4 regions of the Pantoea sp. E956-1 genome follow, and region 1 is predicted to be linked to each of the others. Evidence: predicted binding sites of a transcription regulator. Region 1 holds the regulator's gene; each other region holds the start of a gene.
What was found. Region 1 encodes CRP, which controls carbon source genes, mostly activating them, when cyclic AMP is high. Its sites were predicted from a motif close to ATGTGANNNNNNTCACAT; they were not measured.
Positions count from the first base shown of each region.

Region 1 (5,580 bases):
CAACGTGACTCCCTGCCTGATGCCTTTGAGGTGACTGCCTGGACGGTGCGTGACGGCGAGCCTGACGAAATTATGGGATTCCGCCATAAAACCCTGGCGCTGGAAGGCGTGCAGTTCCATCCCGAAAGCATTCTCAGCGAGCAGGGACATCAGCTGCTGCGTAATTTCCTTGAGCAATAAGTTGCCTTTGAGTGATTTTTTATGCATATTTTATGATTATTATTTCAAGGCATCACCATAATCATTTAAATGGAGTCACTAATGGCAGCGGAAAAAATTGCGGTCACGCGGGAGACGTTCGATAACGTTATTTTGCCTGTTTATGCACCTGCGCAGTTCGTGCCGGTAAAAGGCAAGGGCAGTCGTGTATGGGATCAGCAGGGCAAAGAGTATATCGATTTCTCAGGTGGTATCGCCGTCACCGCACTTGGACACTGCCATCCTGCGCTGGTGGAGACGCTGAAAAGTCAGGGCGAGACGCTGTGGCATACCAGCAACGTCTTCACCAATGAACCGGCGCTGCGTCTTGCCAGTAAGTTAATTCAGGCGACCTTCGCTGAGCGTGTCTTCTTCGCTAACTCCGGCGCTGAAGCCAACGAAGCTGCCTTTAAGCTGGCACGTTATTACGCCTGCAAACGTCACAGCCCATTCAAAAGTAAGATCATCGCCTTTCATAACGCCTTCCATGGCCGGACGCTGTTTACCGTCACGGTCGGCGGACAGCCAAAATATTCTGACGGATTCGGGCCTAAACCGGCGGATATCGTCCATGTGCCATTCAATGACCTGAACGCAGTGAAAGCGGTGATTGACGATCACACCTGCGCCATTGTGGTTGAACCGATTCAGGGTGAGGGCGGCGTCGTGCCGGCAACGCAGGAATTTATGCAGGGACTGCGTGAGCTTTGCGATCAGCATCAGGCGCTGCTGGTGCTGGATGAAGTGCAGAGCGGCATGGGGCGCAGCGGCAAGCTGTTCGCCTATGAGCATTATGGCGTCCAGCCCGATATTCTGACCTCAGCCAAAGCACTGGGCGGCGGTTTCCCGGTCAGCGCCATGCTGACCACTAACGAGATCGCCTCGACGATGGCGCCGGGCGTGCATGGCACTACCTATGGCGGTAATCCCCTCGCCTGCGCTATTGCCGAAACCGCGCTCGATATTATCAATACGCCGGACGTGCTGGCAGGCGTTGAGACGCGTCGTCAGCACTTTGTCACGGCGCTGCAGGCCATCGATGCGAAGTATGATCTCTTCAGCGATATTCGCGGCAAGGGGCTGCTGATTGGCGCGGCGCTGAAACCGCAGCATGCCGGTAAAGCACGCGACATCCTGAATGCCGCGGCCGCAGAAGGCGTGATGGTGCTGGTTGCCGGAACCGACGTGATGCGTTTTGCCCCGTCACTGATCATTGAGCCTGCCGATATCGAAGAGGGCATGAGCCGCTTCGCCACGGCCGTCGGCAACGTGCTCAACGGCTAGCTTAGTTTTTACGTAAGCGTCTGATCAGCCAGCGGCCATGTTGCGGCCGCTGGTTCCACGCCAGCGATGAAATGGTGTACATCACGCTCAGATGATCGAGAATGCGCCGTACATGCTGCTCCACCACCGTTATCGGTCCCTCACTGATATTTTCCAGGTCATCCAGCAGGTTCACCTGTGAGCTTTCCCCATCATATTCCAGCCGCTGCTGACACCGCTGCAGCGCGATTTCACAGGATTGCAGGTAACGCTCAGCCAGCGACGCAGTGAGCATGGTGTGCTCACGCGCCAGAATCGTCATGGCGTTGATATGCTCGACGATAAACTGACTGTGCGTGACCCAGAGCCGCATATCACTCAGATAGCGGGAGTTGAACGCGGGTTCCTGCATCGCCTGATTCAGTGAGTTAAACAGCGCATTGTGTGCCTGATTGACCTTCACCCGCTGATAAGCCAGTTTCTCTGGTGACTGTTCGTCACCCAGCAACAGCCGTAGCGCATCCTGATAGGTTTCCAGTGCGTCATGGGCGTTCTGCCGTAGTAAGCCGCTCTGCCACTGCGGCCACAGCCACAGCATCCCGCCAAAAGCGATCAGACAACCCATCAGCGTATCCATGAGTCGCGGCAGCAGAAACTGCGCGCCATTCAGCGACAGCAATTGCAGCGAGTAAACCGCCGTGACCGTAAAGCCAATCATCGACCAGCCATAGAACTGGCGGGTAAAGCGATAGCTGATAAAGGTAATCGCCAGCATGATCAGCAGCACCAGCGACTCCGGCACCGCCATGCGCAGCGTGGCGGCCGCGATCACCAGACCGGCAAAAGTGCCCAGTGCCCGGTGCTGAATGCGGACACGGGTAGCGCTGTAGCCGTTCTGGCTGACGAACATGATGGTCATCAGGATCCAGTAGGGTTTGGGGATGTTGAAGAACAGCGCCAGCGCGCTGCCCAGCATCAGCATCACCGCAAAGCGGCCGGCAGTGCGCAGGGCCGATGAGCGGAACGAGAGATAACTGCGCAGCGCCGGTAACAGCGGCAGACGGCGCTGGCGGTCAGCCATCAGATCGCGCTGATAAAGGGGTTTCTGGGTGCGCAGAACCCGCGCGATGCGGTTGAAGTGGTAAAGGCAGAAGTTACCCACCGGATTGTCGGGATGCTGATGGGCGATTTTCTCCAGCGCGCCGAGCTGTTTATCCATCGCAAAGCGATCGGGTAGCTGGTGATAGAGAATGTCATCCGCCAGCACCCGCAACCGGGCCGAGATGGTTTTGGCATTCCATCGGATCACCGCTTCAGCGTGGCTCTGTTCGACCAGTTTCTGCACCTCTTCCGGCCGATGCAGGCTGACCGAGATATGTTCCTGCAGATCCAGCGCCACCTGAAAGGCGCGCGTCAGCCGTTTATGGCTGTGATCGCGGCTTGCCGACAGCATGTGCATCTGCTGATAACAGGTGTTGATCAGATCGACCACTTTCTGCTGGCGTGCCAGCAGCGGCGGCAGCGCCTTTTCCGGATCGGTCAGCTGCGTCAGCAGGGTATATTTGGCGTCGCAGTAGTTAGCCAGCTCGCGGTAGATCAGGCTCAGGCTTTCGCGCATTGGCTGCTCTTTCCACAGCCAGAACCAGAACCAGTTAAACAGCCCGTACCACAGCGTGCCGCCGATATAGAGCAGCGGGGGGACATAGATTGGCATGCGGCCAATCAGGCTCAGGGTAAAGATGGCGGCGATCAGGGTGCCGGGCAGCAGACGACCATGCAGCGGGCTAATTTCACCAGTGACGCCGAGCAGCAAGGGCATGGCGAACAGGATCAGCGGCAGAGGGATAGCATGCAGAGTAAGCCACTGCATCAGAAAGCTGCCGAGGGCAAACAGGCTGCCGCCAACAATCAGGCGTTTGAAGAAGCGTTTATGCGGGGTATCCAGACCGGCGATGTTGCAGCAGGCGGGCACTAATGAGAACAGCAAACCTTTTTGCAGGTCGCCAGCCAGCCAGCCCAGTGCCACGGGCAGACAGAGCACCAGCGTTTGCCGCAAGGCGTAGTTAACTTCAGGATGGTAAATAATTCGACGCCACATCGGCCCAACACAAACAATAACGGCGTGATGTTGCCATCACGCCGTGGGTGACAGGAATTAGCGGGTGCCGTAAACGACGATGGTTTTGCCGTGTGCGGAGATCAGGTTCTGATCTTCCAGCATCTTCAAAATACGGCCCACGGTTTCACGTGAACAACCAACAATCTGGCCAATTTCCTGACGAGTGATTTTAATTTGCATGCCGTCGGGATGCGTCATGGCATCTGGCTGCTTCGCCAGGTTAAGCAGAGTCTGTGCAATACGTCCGGTTACGTCGAGGAAAGCGAGGTTACCCACTTTTTCAGACGTCACCTGCAGGCGACGCGCCATCTGCGATGAGAGTCGCATCAGGATATCGGGATTAACCTGGATCAGCTGACGGAATTTCTTGTAAGAAATTTCCGCCACTTCGCACGCGCTTTTCGCACGTACCCAGGCGCTGCGCTCCTGGCCTTCTTCAAACAGGCCAAGCTCACCAATAAAATCGCCCTGATTCAGGTAAGAAAGAATCATCTCTTTGCCTTCTTCATCTTTAATCAGAACCGCAACGGAACCTTTCACGATGTAGTAAAGCGTTTCTGCTTTTTCACCTTGGTGAATCAGCGTACTTTTGGATGGATACTTGTGAATATGGCAATGGGACAGGAACCATTCGAGTGTAGGGTCTGTTTGCGGTTTGCCGAGAACCATTCGCTATTATCCTCTGTTGTAATCGTGCCCAAAATACAGGGGGCAGTTTTCCCTGTCAGGCGGTGAAAGCTTCAAGCGTTTCCATTTCAGGAAATTATTCGGGCCGCATCAGGCGCAGTGCGCATCATTCTTCCCGGCTTCGCCATCGGGTGACGAAAAATATTTTCAGCACTGTTTGTAGCACAGCTTTTGCCGACTGTCTTCTGTTGTCTCGCTTCAGCTACAGGCGGATTTCTCTGGATTGCTGTTTACCAGGCGAAAGCGTACTCTGGCGACAAAACAGCGTATTCCGGAGCAAAAATCATGCAGGCAAGAGTGAAATGGGTAGAAGGGCTGACATTCCTCGGAGAATCCTCATCCGGCCATCAGATACTGATGGATGGAAATTCGGGTGATAAAGCGCCCAGCCCAATGGAGATGGTGCTGATGGCGGCGGGCGGATGCAGCGCGATTGACGTGGTATCAATTCTGCAAAAAGGCCGCAACGATGTAGCTGATTGTGAAGTAAAACTGACTTCAGAACGTCGTGAAGAGGCGCCGCGAATCTTTACGCACATCAACCTGCATTTTATCGTGAGTGGCAAAGCGCTCCAGGATAAAGCGGTCTCACGCGCCGTGGATCTTTCTGCTGAAAAATATTGCTCTGTGGCCATCATGCTGGGTAAAGGCGTCAACATTACGCATAGCTATGAAGTGATTGAGCTGTAGTAGCCGCAAGGGATCTTTTAGTGATTGAGCTGTAATAGCCGCAGGGATCTTTTAAGGTCGCGGGCAAAATCTGTCGTGCTCTGCTGTCAGACTGTGCCTGCATCGGGAATCCGCTTTGATACTGTGCCTGCGCAGGGAACCGGGTCAGATCGGAAAGACGCAAAAGCCGCCATCCATGGCATGCCCGGCCCGCGCGATTACGCACCTCATCCCTGAGGTGCGCCCGTAACCGGGCCAACGCGTTGCGTTGTTCAAAAACGCTCCCGGCGTTTTTATCCGGGCGGCGGGACGCTTTCCTCTTCTGACCCGGTTCCCGGCGTGTTGAACTTATCTATTGCTGCCAGATTCTTTCTGCCCAGGCGTTGTCTGTAGCGACCTTCCTGAAACCGGATGCGGTTGCCGGACGGGAAGTGAAGGGAGCATATACCTGTAGCAAAGCATCGCGGGCCAGGGATGGCCCGCGCTGAGCCTGCCAGGGATGGCGGTTTTGCGTCTTTGCGAAAGGTGTATGCTACCTGAAGCCTGCTCAGCGGTAAGTCTTTAGCCGCAGGAAAACCAGTTTTACCATCTTTGTGAAAGACATCTGCTCTCAGAGCGGTTTTTGCTGACCTCTTACTCTATTC
Region 1 covers NZ_CEUYZP010000006.1:215,222-220,801, forward strand. The annotation lists gene AC0T7J_RS16295 (aminodeoxychorismate/anthranilate synthase component II) at 1-180, shown strand, start outside; gene argD (bifunctional acetylornithine/succinyldiaminopimelate transaminase) at 262-1,482, shown strand; gene AC0T7J_RS16305 (YccS/YhfK family putative transporter) at 1,484-3,559, opposite strand; gene crp (cAMP-activated global transcriptional regulator CRP) at 3,617-4,249, opposite strand; gene AC0T7J_RS16315 (OsmC family protein) at 4,553-4,957, shown strand; gene AC0T7J_RS16320 (phosphoribulokinase) at 5,570-5,580, opposite strand, start outside.

Region 2 (5,580 bases), on a different contig from region 1:
CTTACCCTGAGGTGCTGCGTGTGGGGCGCGATCGCGTGCCGGCCCTGCATGGTGGCCGTCATAACCACTGCATGACCTCGCCGGTGTATCGCCAGAAAGTGCAGGCGATGAACAGCCGGCTGGCGGCGCGCTACGCGCATCATCCGGCGGTGCTCGGCTGGCATATTTCCAATGAGTATGGCGGAGAATGTCATTGTGATCGCTGTCAGCAGGCGTTTCGCGGCTGGTTGCAGCGCCGTTATGAGACGCTTGAGAACCTGAATCTCGCCTGGTGGAGTGATTTCTGGAGCCATACCTACAGCGACTGGTCACAGATTGTGTCGCCAGCGCCACAGGGTGAGATGTCAATTCACGGTCTGAATCTGGACTGGCGGCGGTTTATGACCGATCAGGTGACGGATTTCTGTCGTGAGGAGATTAAGCCGCTGAAGCAGGCCAATCCCGATCTGCCTGCGACCACCAATTTTATGGAATATTTCTACGACTACGATTACTGGAAGCTGGCACCGGCGCTCGATTTTATCTCCTGGGATAGCTACCCGATGTGGCATAACGAGAGGGATGAGACCACGCTCGCCTGTTATACCGCGATGTACCACGATTTGATGCGCACCCTGAAGCAGGGCAAGCCTTTCGTGTTGATGGAGTCGACGCCGGGCGCCACCAACTGGCAGCCGACCAGCAAGCTGAAGAAGCCGGGGATGCATATTCTGTCGTCATTGCAGGCGGTGGCGCACGGTGCTGACGCGGTGCAATATTTTCAGTGGCGCAAGAGTCGCGGCTCGGTCGAGAAGTTTCATGGCGCGGTGGTGGATCATGTCGGTCATATTGATACGCGCACCGGTCGTGAGGTTAGTGAGCTGGGCCGGATGCTCGCCGCGATGACGCCGGTGATGGGCAGTCGGGTCGAGGCGCGGGTGGCGATTATTTTCGACTGGGAGAGTCGCTGGGCGATGGATAACGCGCAGGGGCCGCGCAATCTCGGATTACATTATGAACGTACAGTGAACGAGCACTATCGTGCTTTCTGGGAGCAGGGCGTTGCGGTGGATGTAATTAACGGCGACTGCGATCTCAGTGGTTACGATCTGGTGATTGCGCCGATGCTGTATATGGTGCGGGACGGTTTTACGGCACGGGTGGCGCAGCATCTTGAGCGGGGCGGGCACTTCGTTGCCAGTTACTGGAGCGGTATCGTGAATGAGAGCGATCTGTGTTATCCCGGCGGATTCCCGGGGCCGTTGCGGCCATTGCTCGGTATCTGGTCAGAAGAGATCGATAGTCTGACTGATGAGGAGTTCAATGGCGTGCGCGGGGTGCGCGGCAATGAGCTGGGCCTGAGCGGGCCTTATCAGGCGCGAGAGCTTTGCGAGCATATTCATCTGGAAGGGGCCACGGCGCTGGCCAGTTATGAGAGCGACTTTTATGCCGGTACCCCGGCGGTGACGGTGAATTGCGTGGGGCAGGGCAAAGCCTGGTATATCGCGTCGCGTAATGATCTGTCGTTCCATCGGGATTTTTATGGCGCGCTGATTAAGCAGCTGGCGTTGCCGCGCGCGCTGGCGATGGATCTGCCACCGGGCGTGGTCGTTCAGCGGCGTACAGATGGCGAACAGGCGTTTCTTTTTGTGCAGAATTTTACCGGCCAGGTGCAGCAGCTGTCGTTGCCTGCTGGGCTCAGCGATTTGATCGATGGCTCGGTTGTGGGGGGATCGCTGGTGCTGGCACCGTGGGGATGTCGCGTTCTGAGTGTGTCGCTAACTGAAGGCGCAAGCCTTTAAAGTTAGTTGAATGCCGTTTGCTGGCATGGAGCAGGTCAGGTGGACGTTGCTGGTAGTCTGAGCACTGGCTCAGGGGGCATATGCCCCCATCGCTTTGAGTCTGGGCACTGTCTGTGGCGGCAGGTCGCGGGAACAGTTGATTTCGAGCTGGTTTGGTTAGGTTTGCTGGCAGTCTGAGAAGACGCTCAGGGGGCCAGTACCTTCCGCAAAGACGCAAAAGATGGCATCCCTGCCCGCTCAACACGGCCAATTACGCACCTCATCCCTGAGGTGCGCCCGTTCCCGGGCCAACGCGTTGCGTTGTTCAAAAACGCTCCCGGCGTTTTTGTCCGTGGCCCGTGATGCTTTGCTCCAGGCATATGCCCCCATCGCTTTGAGTCTGGGCGTTGTTTGTGGAAAGTTCTGCCGTGGCTTTAATTGCGGACTTTGTGGCGGGGGAATAGGGTTTAAGGGCAGGAAGAGTGTATTTTCTGTGAGTGCCCTGAAGCCAGTCCCCCTCGTTTTCGTTTATCAGTCGTGAGTGGCGGGCATCAGCCCGCCTTTTTATTATCTGGAGGAGAACAACATGGTGAGTCTGAAATCGTTTAAGCAATATTTCAGTCGGCAGCCGCTGACGGCGGAAGAGGTTGAGATAGACAGTGCGCTGCTGGAGCGTCTTGTAGAGTGCTTCGGCGGGCGTGAAAACATTCAGCAGGTGGACGCCTGTTTAACCCGGCTGCGGGTGAAAGTGACATCGCTGAGGGCGGTGGATACGGCAGGATTACAGAAGGCGGGGGCGATTGGCGTGGTAATTCTGGGGCAGGAAGTTCATGCCATCTTTGGTACGCAGTCCGACCAGCTGCGTCAGTTGCTGGAAGCCCGATTCTTTAAGCCGCTTCAGCCGGAGTAAAAAAAATGGATAACCGTCGCCGGTTATCCAAATAAGCCCCTGCATAAGAGCTTAACAATGATCACAATGAGGAGACTGCTCGGTTACCACCAGGCTTCGACCTGTACGCCGAAGTTCCAGGTGTTGTTACTGGTGTTGTCCTGAAAACTGTGTCCGTCTTCTGAGTCATTCAGATAAGAGGCAAACAGACGCAGTTCCGGGCGTGACATAAATTCGGGACCGGCTGCGAGACCCAGCGCCAGCGTATATTTCTGACCCGCCTGTTTGTAGTCGCTGCCCACTTTGTTCTCATCTTTCTGCCAGAAACTACCCACTTCGCCGATGCCGCGGACATATTGCGTGAACTGATACTGACCACGTCCCACCAGCGACAGTAGGGTGCTTTTGCTGGTCTGCGCGGTGACGTCATCCGCTGAACCCCAGGTAAAGACCTGATTCAGGGAGAACTTGTCGGTGATCGGCAACAGGCCGGTATTAATTACGCGGTAGCCGGTGGCATTGCGGGTATCGTTCCACATGTCATACCAGCCGCCGCCCTGTGAAATCATGTTTTGTGCCAGGCCTTTGTTAGCGTACTGGAATACCAGTTTCTGATAGCCGCCCCACATATCCTGACTGATTTCACTGGTGAGCATAACGCCGTTTTCCGCATCATACAGGCCACCATACTCTTCCTGCTTTTTGGTCGTGTTCGGCATGGCGTAATCAATACCAAACTCGGTCCAGGCTCCGCTCCACGGTTTCCAGCCAGCATACCGAAGATCCAGGTAGTTAATGTTGACGTCGTTATCGCCATCGACCCGGTAATCGACGTCATTGGCATCGCCACGGATCCAGGCAAAGGAGATCGCGCCCGGGCCCAGAGTGTAATTTTCGATACCCGCGCCGGAGCCGGAGATATTCCAGTATTTGGTATCAATGATGTGTAAATCGTGACGCTGGTAGTAACGTTTACCGCCCCAGATCACCGCATTCTTGTCACCCGGCACCAGTCCTTTGATCTGCAGATTGAGCTGACGCAAGCCAAACTGCGCATCGTCACCCAAGGTGGTTTCGTTATCGTTAGAACCGTCGGAGAACATACTGACCATGGTGTCGACGTAAAAACTGACGTCATCCTTTTTGTAGACTTCGCTGCCCAGCTCAACCTCGCCGTAGGTGTCAGCTTCGTTGCCGAGACGGCCAATCTTGTTCTTTTGATACTCTTCAATACCGCCATCCTGCGATACGCCAACGCCACCACGCAGATAGCCATGGAAATCAATGTTGTCGATAGCAGCATAGAGCGTCGGGGAGGTCAGGGCCGCAGCGAGCGCCACAGCAGCAGTACATAACCTTGTTTCCATGTTATCCTCAATTTTATTTGTAATACGTTCACATGACAGCGGCAGTTAACGCTTTTTGTCAGATGGGTGACAAACAAAATCGCGATAATGTGTGATACAGTGCAAATAAAGTGGCGGTATTTGTAACGATTAGTGAATCAGATCACCAAATCTCGTGATGTGAAGGTATGACTTTTACTTTTTATTTGCGCAATGTGACTGCGGTAACCTGGCTTATTCGGCTGCTGTGATACCATTCCGCCATCGGTAATCAGGGATGCGAATTATGAAATCAAAAAATGCCACCTTAGAGGATGTCGCCCGCCATGCTGGCGTCTCTTATCAGACGGTTTCGCGGGTTTTGAATAAGTCGGCAAACGTCTCAGAATCAACGCGGCGCAAGGTGGAGCACTCTATTGAGACACTGCGCTACGTGCCAAACAGACTTGCGCAACAGTTGGTAGGTAAGCAGAGCACCACGCTGGGTCTGGTGACCACATCGCTGGCGTTGCATGCTCCCTCGCAGGTGGCTGCTGCGGTTAAACGATATGCCAATGCTGCTGACTATCAGGTGCTGATCGCCATGATTGATGAGAACGTCAATCAAAGTCTGCAGAATTGTATCAATGAGCTGAAGTCGCAGCGCGTGGATAAGGTGATTATCAACGTCCCGCTGGAGAGCAGTGATGCGGAGCAGATCGTGCAGGAGAACGACGATATCCTGTGCCTGTTTCTTGATGTTGATCCCTACAGCGCGGTGTTTAACGTTTCGTTTAACCCGGCTGACGGCACCCGTGCCAGTGTCAAATATCTCTATGAGCAGGGGCATCGGGAATTTGCTCTGCTGGCCGGGCCAGAGGCGTCCGTGTCTGCCAATCTGCGGTTAAAGAGCTGGCTGGATACGCTGGAGAGCTATCGTCTGAAGCCGGTCAGCGTCAGCCACGGTAACTGGGATGCGCAAAGTGGTTACAATGGCGTGCTGCAACTGCTGCGTGAAGCGCCGGAGTTCAGCGCGCTGCTGGTGGGAAATGATCAGATGGCGCTGGGTGTGCTGAGCGCGCTGCATCAGCGCGGGGTAGCGGTGCCGGGGCAGATTTCGGTGATAGGCTATGATGACACCTATGAAAGTGCCTTCTTCCATCCGGCCCTGACCACGGTGTCGCTGGATCTTGATTTACAGGGCAAAGAGGCGGTCGCGCGTCTGTTGTTAGCCAGTGAGCAGGATGAGCAGCGTTCCTCTTCTATCCTTCCGGCAAAACTGGTGGTGCGCAGCTCGACGGGTATCGCCGGTCAGCAGCAGCGGGATTTGAAGCAGATTGCTGAGCAGCTGCGGCTGCTCGCCAGTCGTCTTGAGTAGCAGGGAAACGGAAGAAGATAAAAAAGCATAAGAACGCACCGCTGCTATGCTCAGATCAGGATAACGCTTCTGCATGTCGGAAAAATTATCCGATCACTAAATCGGTCAGTGAACGGCCATTCTGCTTCGCGGTAATGCAGCCGACACGTTCAGCCCGGTTTCTCTACTTTCAGGGAGTGACATTATGTTGTGGCTTGAACAGGGACTTTATCTCAGGATCGAAGAGTT
Region 2 covers NZ_CEUYZP010000003.1:387,102-392,681, reverse strand. The annotation lists gene AC0T7J_RS12445 (beta-galactosidase) at 1-1,781, shown strand, start outside; gene AC0T7J_RS12440 (PTS sugar transporter subunit IIB) at 2,347-2,670, shown strand; gene AC0T7J_RS12435 (maltoporin) at 2,754-4,016, opposite strand; gene AC0T7J_RS12430 (LacI family DNA-binding transcriptional regulator) at 4,282-5,352, shown strand; gene AC0T7J_RS12425 (hypothetical protein) at 5,537-5,580, shown strand, end outside.
Region 2: the regulator CRP is predicted to act here: its motif matches at 4,106-4,123, upstream of AC0T7J_RS12435 (maltoporin).

Region 3 (5,580 bases), on a different contig from region 1:
GTGTGAACGCACATGACCGTACGCGCCGGTTACAGTCATGCCGTTCATTCTCTGGACGCAAAGCCTGAGGTTCTTCTCGTGCCTGATATGAAGCTATTTGCTGGTAACGCCACCCCGGAACTAGCACAACGTATTGCCAACCGCCTTTACACCAGCCTGGGAGACGCCGCTGTAGGACGTTTCAGTGATGGTGAAGTGAGCGTACAGATCAACGAAAATGTACGCGGTGGTGATATTTTCATCATCCAGTCCACCTGTGCCCCCACCAACGATAATCTGATGGAACTGGTTGTGATGGTCGACGCGCTGCGTCGTGCTTCTGCTGGTCGTATTACCGCAGTCATCCCCTACTTTGGTTATGCCCGTCAGGATCGCCGCGTGCGTTCCGCGCGTGTACCTATCACCGCTAAAGTAGTGGCAGACTTCCTTTCCAGCGTCGGTGTTGACCGTGTTCTGACGGTTGACCTGCACGCCGAGCAGATCCAGGGCTTCTTCGACGTCCCGGTTGATAACGTATTTGGCAGTCCGATCCTGCTGGAAGATATGATGCAGATCGGTCTGGAAAACCCGATTGTTGTTTCTCCCGATATTGGTGGCGTAGTACGTGCCCGTGCTATCGCTAAACTGCTGAACGACACCGATATGGCCATCATCGATAAACGCCGCCCTCGCGCGAACGTTTCCCAGGTGATGCACATCATTGGTGACGTTGCTGGCCGCGACTGCGTGCTGGTCGACGACATGATCGACACCGGCGGCACGCTGTGCAAAGCGGCTGAAGCGCTGAAAGAGCGTGGTGCTAAACGCGTCTTTGCTTACGCGACCCACCCGATCTTCTCCGGCAATGCGGTTGAAAACCTGCGTAAATCTGTACTCGACCAGGTAATCGTCTGCGATACCATCCCGCTCTCTCAGGAGATTAAGTCACTGCCGAATGTGCGCACGCTGACCTTATCTGGCATGCTGGCCGAAGCCATTCGCCGCATCAGTAACGAAGAATCAATCTCGGCAATGTTCGAGCATTAATCTTCGCGGAACCGGGCCCTGTGCCCGGTTTTTTTATGCCTGCCGGGCGCCCGATTAACGCGCTTCGTTTTCTGATATTTTCGCGATTAATTCCCCCAAAATCGCCTGTTTTCAACGCCACTCACTCTTTTGATAAAACGCCGCGTTCCCCGCTTCTGACTTGTGCCGTAAAGTGGTAATTTGCAGCGCATTTCTCATAAGAACCCTGAACGCCATGAACCTCGATATCTATACGTTATTTGTCTGTGAGCTTTATGTGCTGGGGTTTCTGAGCATCATCATGATTTTTGCCTGGTTCGGATCGCAATTTGACCGGGTTCTCGGCTTCACCTGCCTGTCGCTGGTTTTTACACTGATTGCCGTATTCTTAAGTAGTCTGCGCAGCAGTGGCCTGCATTTCCTGCCCGTTGCAGTGGGTAACGTTTTAGTGATGCTGGCTTACGGCGGATTGCTAAATGCGTTCCGGCGCTTCTGCGGCAAGCCCATCGGCACTCACTGGCTGCTGGGCGCCCTGCTCTGGGCCATCCTATGCTGTTTCCCGGCGTTCTATTACAGCTTACCCAAACGGGTGCTGGTGCTCTGCATCGCCTGCATCGCCTATACCGCCGCACTGATCCAGCTGCTCTGGCTGGCGCGCGACACGTTAAAGGCGACCTTCTGGCCTGCACAGCTGCTGCTGTGGATCCATCTGCTGTTTCACCTTGCTCGCCTGTTTCTGGACAGCGCGATTCCCAGCACGCTACCTGGCGCGATTGGCGGATCAAATTTTTCGATTTATGTCATCCTGGAATCGATTCTGTTTGTCATCGGTCTGACCTTTACTATCCTGGCCATGGTGAATGAACGGATGCAGTCAGTTTTAAAGCATGCCTCGATGCACGATCCTCTGACCAGCGTCTGGAATCGTCGGGCTTTATTTAATGAAGCAGAGAAGATTGTGGCGCGATGCCGCCGTCAGAATCGGCCCTTTAGCGCGATACTGTTCGATCTGGATCATTTTAAGAGCATTAACGATCGGTATGGCCATCAACAGGGCGACCAGATATTGATTCACTTTTGCGAGATTGTCAGAGAGCTGATACCGGCTGAGGGGCGTTTTGCGCGACTGGGCGGAGAGGAGTTTGCGGCTATAATCCCGGCGGCGGCAAAAAATGCAGAAGTCTGGTGTGAGACGATTCGGCAGGCTGTCTGTGCGTCACAACCCAATTCAATCACCTACTCAGTGAGCATTGGGTTTGCCACGGTCACACATCAGCAGCAGGGTTTTGACGATTTACTCGCGCTGGCGGATAAAGCGCTCTATCACGCCAAGGCCAGCGGCCGGAACCGCATCGCGCAGCATCCGGTCACTGCTGGCATCAGTTAATGGTGTGAATTGTGCGACCGGCGACAACGTTTGTCATAGTGACGATGCCAGTAATAACGATCTTCAACCTTTTCACGACCACTCAGACCCGCCCCCACCAGCCACATCATTGCACCAACAAAGATGCCTAAGATTGCACCCTGCGCCAGCGCATCTGGCAGGTCAAGCGCGGGAAGCTGGTTCATAATTGAGAAACCGACACCCAGTATCATTGTGACTAATCCCAGTACCATCAAGCTGTTACCCGCTACACGGCAATGTTGATGTTTCATGCTGCACCTCCATCCATATGAGTCAATAACCGCACACAATGTTAAGTGCCATAAGTTTAGGCAATGGATGGGGCCAACGTTGCGGGCTGGATCACACATCAGTCATAAAGAACCTTCTGGCCCTGTTTGCAGTCTGTTGATTTAGATAGAAAATGATTAATCACTGCCCTGAACCATTTCAATGCTTGTACTTTGTCATCTCGGCCATGGCGAAGTAAACTAACGCCCTTTCGCGATAACAGCAGGATAATCATTGTGAGCAGCATTAAACTGATTGTGGGCCTTGCCAATCCAGGCGCTGAATATGCCGCCACGCGCCACAATGCGGGTGCCTGGTATCTGGATTTACTGGCTGAGCGCCACAATCAGTCACTGAAAGAGGAAGGCAAATTCTATGGCTATACCGCCCGCCTGGCGATAGCCGGAGAGGATGTGCGCCTGCTGGTGCCGACCACCTTTATGAATCTGAGCGGGAAAGCCGTGGCGGCGATGGCGACCTTTTATCGCATCGCGCCAGAAGAGATCCTGGTGGCGCATGATGAACTCGATCTGCCACCCGGCGTGGCGAAGTTCAAGCAGGGCGGCGGACATGGCGGCCATAACGGGCTGAAAGATATCATCAGCAAACTGGGCAACAACAACAATTTCCATCGGCTGCGCATCGGTATCGGGCATCCCGGCGATCGCAACAAGGTGACCGGATTTGTGCTGGGCAAGCCGCCCGCCAGTGAGCAGAAGCTGATTGATGATGCTATTGATGAGGCGGCGCGCTGCACCGAACTGTGGCTGAAAGAGGATCGTATCAAGGCGATGAACCGGCTGCACGCCTTCAAGCCTGCTTAAACGCCCGAATCGTCGTGATTCCGTGTATAATGCGCGAAATTTTTCAATTCGTCTCCGACAGTCCGCCTTCCTGCGCACTGTCCATCCAGTTATAAAGGGTATCAAACCATGGGATTCAAATGCGGTATCGTGGGCCTGCCGAATGTCGGTAAATCCACTCTGTTTAACGCGCTGACTAAAGCGGGCATCGAAGCGGCTAACTTCCCCTTCTGTACCATTGAGCCAAACACAGGCGTGGTGCCGATGCCTGACCTGCGTCTCGACCAGCTTTCTGAGATTGTTAAGCCGCAGCGCGTGGTGCCGACTACCATGGAATTCGTCGATATCGCCGGTCTGGTAAAAGGCGCGTCAAAAGGTGAAGGTCTGGGCAACCAGTTCCTGACCAACATCCGCGAAACCGAAGCGATCGGCCACGTGGTGCGCTGCTTTGAAAACGACAACATCATCCACGTTGCGGGCAAAGTTAACCCGGCTGAAGATATTGACGTGATCAACACTGAGCTGGCACTTTCCGATCTTGAAACCTGTGAACGTGCGATTCAGCGTGTGCAGAAAAAAGCCAAAGGCGGCGACAAAGATGCCAAAGCCGAGCTGGCTGCGCTGGAGAAGTGCCTGCCGCATCTTTCTGAAGCGGGCATGCTGCGTTCACTGAATCTGGATGAGGACGACAAAGCGGCAATCCGCTATCTGAGCTTCCTGACCCTGAAACCCACTATGTACATTGCTAACGTCAATGAAGATGGTTTCGAGAACAACCCGTACCTGGATCAGGTGCGCGCTATCGCCGAAGCGGAAGGTTCCGTTGTGGTGCCCGTGTGCGCCGCTGTTGAGTCGGATATCGCCGAGCTGGAAGATGAAGACCGTGACGAGTTCATGGCAGAGCTGGGACTGGAAGAGCCAGGCCTGAACCGCGTTATCCGCGCCGGTTACTCCCTGCTGAACCTGCAGACCTACTTCACCGCAGGCGTGAAAGAAGTGCGTGCCTGGACCATCCCGGTTGGCGCGACAGCTCCACAGGCAGCCGGTAAAATCCACACCGACTTCGAGAAAGGCTTTATCCGCGCCCAGACCATCGCGTTTGAAGACTTCATCGCTTATAAAGGCGAGCAAGGTGCTAAGGAAGCCGGCAAGATGCGTTCAGAAGGTAAAGAGTACATCGTGAAAGATGGCGATGTGATGAACTTCCTGTTTAACGTCTGATTAAAGATTGTTGTCTCATGGGGTTTTACTGAATCTCATGACCATCACAGAATAAATCCACGCTCTTGTGTGGATTTTTCATTTCAACGCCGTCTCAATAATCTCTTTCAGCACATTTCACCAATGCCGGAACCATTGCCTTAAAGAAGGTTCACTGTTCAGGCTCCGCGCTTTATGGTGCGAAAGTCAGCGAACGAATCTGATGCTGCCTGAGCACACCCTCTTCCCCTGCTCTTCACCTGAAAGCGGCGCTTATTCAGCCACCCATAAACTGCGCTTCGCACTGCCGGGCGATCTCCCACAGTCTGTTACGGATGACCTGCTTAAGTTGCAGAGTGGACTGCGACTGTGGCTGGTCACGGCGGCTGATCAGCATCACTTCAAACGGCAGGGGCTGCGCTATCGGTAGCAGCTTTAGCTGTCCGGCATAGCGACAGGCGGTGAAGAGATCCACGACGCCCGTGCCGCCGCCTGCCAGCACCATATCCGCAATGACCGAATAGGTTTTAATCGACAACGACACGGCGGGATTCAGTTTTTTATCGCGCAGCGCTCGGTGAAGTACGCGTCCAAGCGGATCCTGAGCCTGCATCATCAGTAAATTATTGTGGCATAACCACGCAAGCGTAACAGGTTCATTACGGGGATGATTGAGCGGTAACAGCGCGACCATCGAAGACTGAAACAGAGGCTCAGCCAGAAGATCCGCATCGACCTGCTGACCAAAAACCAGCGCGAAATCGAGCTGATTATCCAGAATCATCTGGCATAAGGTACTAAAGTGCTCGGTGACCAGTTCGACACTGACCGAGGCCATCTGTTGCCGCCAGGTGACCAATGCGGGCGCCAAAACCATCTGACCAAAAGCGTGAG
Region 3 covers NZ_CEUYZP010000001.1:46,603-52,182, reverse strand. The annotation lists gene prs (ribose-phosphate diphosphokinase) at 79-1,026, shown strand; gene AC0T7J_RS00275 (GGDEF domain-containing protein) at 1,241-2,392, shown strand; gene ychH (stress-induced protein YchH) at 2,389-2,664, opposite strand; gene pth (aminoacyl-tRNA hydrolase) at 2,920-3,507, shown strand; gene ychF (redox-regulated ATPase YchF) at 3,616-4,707, shown strand; gene AC0T7J_RS00255 (LysR family transcriptional regulator) at 4,964-5,580, opposite strand, start outside.
Region 3: the regulator CRP is predicted to act here: its motif matches at 2,744-2,761, upstream of pth (aminoacyl-tRNA hydrolase).

Region 4 (5,580 bases), on a different contig from region 1:
CACTGCTCCAAAGGCACCTATATCCGTACCATCATCGATGACCTGGGCGAAAAGCTGGGATGCGGTGCGCACGTGATTATGCTGCGTCGCGTTCAGGTTGCCCGTTATCCGTATGAAAGGATGGTGACGCTGGAACAGCTCAACACCCTGCTGACGGAAGCCACAGAAGCCGGCATCCCACTGGAAACGCAGCTCGATCCGCTGTTGTTGCCGATGGACAGCCCCGCCTCTGATTTCCCTGAAGTGAATATCCCGCCTGCCGTGGCAGATTTCTTCCGCCAGGGACAGCCGGTACAGGCCAGTAATGCGCCTGCGCAGGGGCTGGTAAGGGTATCGGAAGGCGAAGCGCGTAAGTTTATCGGTATGGCAGAAATTGCCGACGATGGCCGGCTTGCGCCACGTCGTTTAGTGGTTGAGTATCAGGATTGAGCCAGGCGTTCACTTTTCGCTGATGGGGCATTTGCGTTGCTATCGGGCGCAGAGTAGAATAGCGCGGCTTTAAAGCGGGATGCTGAATTAGAGATCGGCACCCATACATTCATTTATTACTGGAGTTTATTATGTCTCTAAGCGTAGAAGCTAAAGCAGAGATCGTTGCTAAATATGGCCGTGGTGCTAACGACAGCGGTTCAACTGAAGTTCAGGTTGCCCTGTTGACCGCGCAGATTACCCATCTGCAGGGTCACTTCTCTGAGCACAAAAAAGACCACCACAGCCGCCGCGGTCTGCTGCGCATGGTATCTCAGCGTCGTAAGCTGCTGGACTACCTGAAGCGTAAAGACGTTGCACGCTACAGCAGCCTGATCGAAAGTCTCGGTCTGCGTCGCTAAGTCTGAAGAATCTGATCGTCGGGGCGCTATGCGGGCTTTTGCACTGTGTGCAGCTTACGATCAGATTTGTGCGAGTTTCGTGAAGAGGGGGCCTTTATGGCCCCTTTTTTCGAGCAAGCGGCAGCAATCCGGGCCAAACTGATGTATTGTTGCTTAGTGTGATCTTTAGTTTGCAGAATTTCGCGCGGCTAATGAGAGGCTTTACCGCAGGGGCGGTCGAGGGTTGTCATTAGTCGCGAGGATGCAACTGAAGATTGGTAATCAATGGCGGGCTACAGATAGCCATGCCCCGAAGTTAAGGACTTTGATTTTGCTGAATCCGATCGTACGCAAATTCCAATATGGTCAACATACCGTCACGCTGGAAACCGGCATGATGGCTCGCCAGGCGACAGCCGCTGTCATGGTGAGCATGGACGATACTGCAGTATTCGTCACTGTAGTAGGACAGAAAAAATCTAAACCAGGTCAGGATTTCTTCCCGCTGACCGTCAACTATCAGGAGCGTACTTACGCTGCTGGTCGTATCCCAGGCAGCTTCTTCCGTCGTGAAGGCCGTCCAAGCGAAGGCGAAACCCTGATTTCGCGTCTGATTGACCGCCCGATCCGTCCGCTGTTCCCGGAAGGTTTTGTTAACGAAGTTCAGGTTATCGCCACTGTTGTCTCTGTGAACCCACAGGTTCATCCTGACATCGTTGCCATGATCGGTGCTTCTGCTGCACTGGCACTTTCTGGTCTGCCGTTCAATGGCCCGATTGGCTCTGCGCGTGTGGGCTACATCAACGATCAATATGTTCTGAACCCAACCGCAGATGAGCTGAAACAGTCTCGTCTGGATCTGGTTGTTGCCGGTACGCAGAACGCCGTTCTGATGGTTGAATCTGAAGCCGAGATCCTGTCAGAAGAGCAGATGCTGGGCGCCGTGGTCTTTGGTCACGACCAGCAGCAGATCGTTATCGAAAACATCAATGCCCTGGTGGCTGAAGCGGGCAAACCACGCTGGGACTGGCAGCCAGAGGCGGCCAATACCGCACTGATTTCTCGTGTTGCTGCTCTGGCAGAAGCGCGCATCAGCGATGCTTACCGCATCACTGACAAGCAGGAGCGTTACACGCAGGTTGGTGTCATTAAAGACGAAACCATCGCTGCGCTGCTGGCTGAAGATGAAACGCTGGATGGCTCAGAAATCGGCGACATCGTGCATAGCCTTGAAAAAACCGTCGTTCGTACTCGCATCCTGAATGGCGAGCCACGCATCGATGGCCGCGAAAAAGATATGATCCGTGGTCTGGACGTGCGTACTGGCGTATTGCCACGTACCCACGGTTCATCACTGTTCACCCGTGGTGAGACGCAGGCACTGGTTACTGCAACGCTGGGTACGACCCGCGATGCGCAGAACCTTGATGAGCTGATGGGCGAACGTACCGACAGCTTCCTGTTCCATTACAACTTCCCTCCATACTCTGTCGGCGAAACCGGCATGGTAGGTTCGCCGAAGCGTCGTGAGATTGGTCACGGTCGTCTGGCGAAGCGCGGCGTGTTAGCGGTAATGCCTAAAGCGGAAGATTTCCCTTACACCATTCGTGTTGTTTCTGAAATCACCGAATCTAACGGCTCTTCTTCAATGGCCTCTGTCTGTGGTGCCTCACTGGCGCTGATGGATGCAGGTGTGCCAATCAAAGCCGCCGTTGCCGGTATCGCAATGGGTCTGGTGAAAGAAGATGAGAAGTTTGTTGTTCTGTCTGACATCCTGGGCGATGAAGATCACCTGGGCGACATGGACTTCAAAGTAGCCGGTAGCCGTGAAGGTATCACCGCGCTGCAGATGGACATCAAAATCGAAGGCATCACGCGTGAAATCATGCAGGAAGCCCTGAACCAGGCCCGAGGTGCGCGTCTGCACATTCTGGGCGTTATGGAACAGGCTATCAGCACCCCGCGTACTGAGATTTCTGAATTCGCACCACGCATTTACACCATCAAAATCAGCTCTGACAAGATCAAAGATGTGATTGGTAAAGGCGGCTCAGTGATTCGTGCACTGACCGAAGAGACCGGCACAACGATTGAAATTGAAGATGACGGCACCGTGAAAATCGCTGCGACCGATGGTCTGAAAGCGAAAGAAGCGATTCGTCGTATCGAAGAGATTACCGCAGAGATCGAAGTGGGCCGCGTTTACAGTGGTAAAGTGACCCGTATCGTTGACTTCGGCGCCTTCGTTGCAATCGGCGGTGGTAAAGAAGGTCTGGTTCACATTTCACAAATCGCTGATAAGCGCGTTGAGAAAGTGACTGACTATCTGCAGATGGGTCAGGAAGTACCAGTTAAGGTGATGGAAGTTGATCGCCAGGGCCGTGTACGTCTGAGCATCAAAGAAGCGACAGAATCTAAGCCACAGACTGAAGAAGCTGTCGCGGTGACCACGCCTGACGCTGAATAAGTCGTTGCTGATTTGCCCCTCTCTGCCTGGCAGAGAGGGGCGTTTGTATCATCGCGAGGGCGGGAATCCTTGTGCACAGCAGGCGGATGACAGGATGGTTATCCCAATGTTTGTATTCGGGAGTGGGAAATGAAGCCTTTTCTGCGCTGGTGTTTTGTTGCGACAGCTTTGACGCTGGCAGGATGCAGCAACTCCAATTGGCGTAAGAACGAAGTTCTTGCAGTGCCTTTACAGCCCACACTGCAGCAGGAAGTGATACTGGCGCGCATGGAACAAATTCTTGCCAGTCGCGCTCTCACCGATGATGAACGCGCACAGCTATTATATGAGCGCGGAGTGTTGTATGATAGTTTAGGTCTGCGGGCATTAGCGCGGAACGATTTTTCGCAAGCGCTGTCTATAAGACCAGATATGCCCGAAGTGTTTAACTACTTAGGCATATATTTAACGCAGGCGGGCAACTTTGATGCCGCCTATGAAGCGTTTGATTCTGTACTTGAGCTTGATCCAACTTACAACTATGCGCATTTAAACCGTGGTATCGCCCTCTATTACGGCGGTCGATACAAGTTAGCGCAAGATGATCTGCTGGCGTTTTATCAAGACGATCCTAACGATCCTTTCCGCAGTTTGTGGCTCTATCTCGTTGAACGTGAGATGGATGTCGACAAGGCAAAAGTCGCGCTTCAACAGCGTCACGACAAAGCGGTCAGAGATCAATGGGGATGGAATATTGTCGAGTTCTACCTTGGAGATATCAACGAGAAAACGTTGATGGAAAGTCTCAAGGCGGACGCAACGGATAACACCTCGCTCGCTGAACATCTCAGTGAAACCAACTTCTATTTAGGTAAGTACTACCTAAGTCTGGGGGAGAAGGACGACGCGAAAGCGTTGTTCAAACTGGCGGTGGCCAACAACGTCAATAACTTTGTTGAACACCGATACGCATTGTTGGAACTGGCGCAACTCGGCCAGGCACAAGACGATTTATCAGAATCTGACCAGCAATAGCTGACGAACTTAATTTGCCTGTAAAACCTGTTAAGTCATCATCTTAAAGGATGAAGGCTTTTCTGTTCGTCAAAACTTTTAATTTGAGCCGGTTCACACTTTTTGATGAAAATGACTGAAAGTTTTCACGACGAGTTATGTAGACTGGCCGCCGCAATCTAAGAGGCACGTGTACTACATGACTGATATTCAAACCACTTTTGCTGACCTTGGCCTGAACGCCGACATCCTTGAATCACTGAATGGCATGGGCTACGTAAAGCCATCCCCAATCCAGGCTGAGTGTATTCCTCACCTGCTGGCGGGCCGTGACGTGTTAGGCATGGCGCAGACCGGGAGTGGTAAAACCGCGGCGTTCTCTCTGCCGCTGTTACACAACATTGATCCTACTGTTAAAGCGCCACAAATCCTGGTGCTGGCACCTACCCGCGAACTGGCGGTTCAGGTTGCTGAAGCAGTTACCGAATTCTCTAAACACATGCGTGGCCTGAACGTAGTTGCCCTTTACGGCGGCCAGCGTTATGACGTGCAGCTGCGCGCACTGCGTCAGGGACCACAGGTTGTTGTGGGTACGCCTGGCCGTCTGCTTGACCACCTGAAACGCGGCACGTTAGACCTTTCTAACCTGCGTGGCCTGGTGCTGGATGAAGCAGACGAAATGCTGCGCATGGGCTTTATCGAAGACGTTGAAACCATCATGGCGCAAATTCCAGCCGATCATCAGACCGCGCTGTTCTCTGCAACCATGCCGGAAGCGATTCGTCGCATCACCAAACGCTTCATGAAAGATCCACAGGAAGTGCGTATTCAGTCAAGCCTGACCACGCGTCCTGATATCAGCCAGAGCTACTGGACCGCTTACGGTCGTAAAACAGACGCACTGGTTCGCTTCCTGGAAGCAGAAGACTTTGATGCTGCCATCATCTTCGTGCGTACCAAAAACGCCACCATGGAAGTGGCAGAAGCGCTGGAACGTAGTGGCTATAACAGCGCCGCGCTGAACGGTGATATGAACCAGGCCCTGCGTGAGCAGACGCTTGAGCGCCTGAAAGATGGTCGTCTCGACATTCTGATTGCAACCGACGTTGCGGCCCGTGGCCTGGACGTTGAGCGCATCAGCCTGGTTGTTAACTACGACATCCCGATGGACTCAGAATCTTACGTTCACCGTATCGGCCGTACCGGTCGTGCTGGCCGTGCTGGCCGTGCGCTGCTGTTCGTTGAGAACCGCGAACGCCGTCTGCTGCGCAACATTGAACGTACCATGAAGCTGACCATTCCTGAGGTAGA
Region 4 covers NZ_CEUYZP010000005.1:105,901-111,480, forward strand. The annotation lists gene truB (tRNA pseudouridine(55) synthase TruB) at 1-429, shown strand, start outside; gene rpsO (30S ribosomal protein S15) at 561-830, shown strand; gene pnp (polyribonucleotide nucleotidyltransferase) at 1,141-3,276, shown strand; gene nlpI (lipoprotein NlpI) at 3,406-4,290, shown strand; gene yrbN (protein YrbN) at 4,396-4,452, shown strand; gene AC0T7J_RS14660 (DEAD/DEAH family ATP-dependent RNA helicase) at 4,469-5,580, shown strand, end outside.
Region 4: the regulator CRP is predicted to act here: its motif matches at 4,372-4,389, upstream of yrbN (protein YrbN).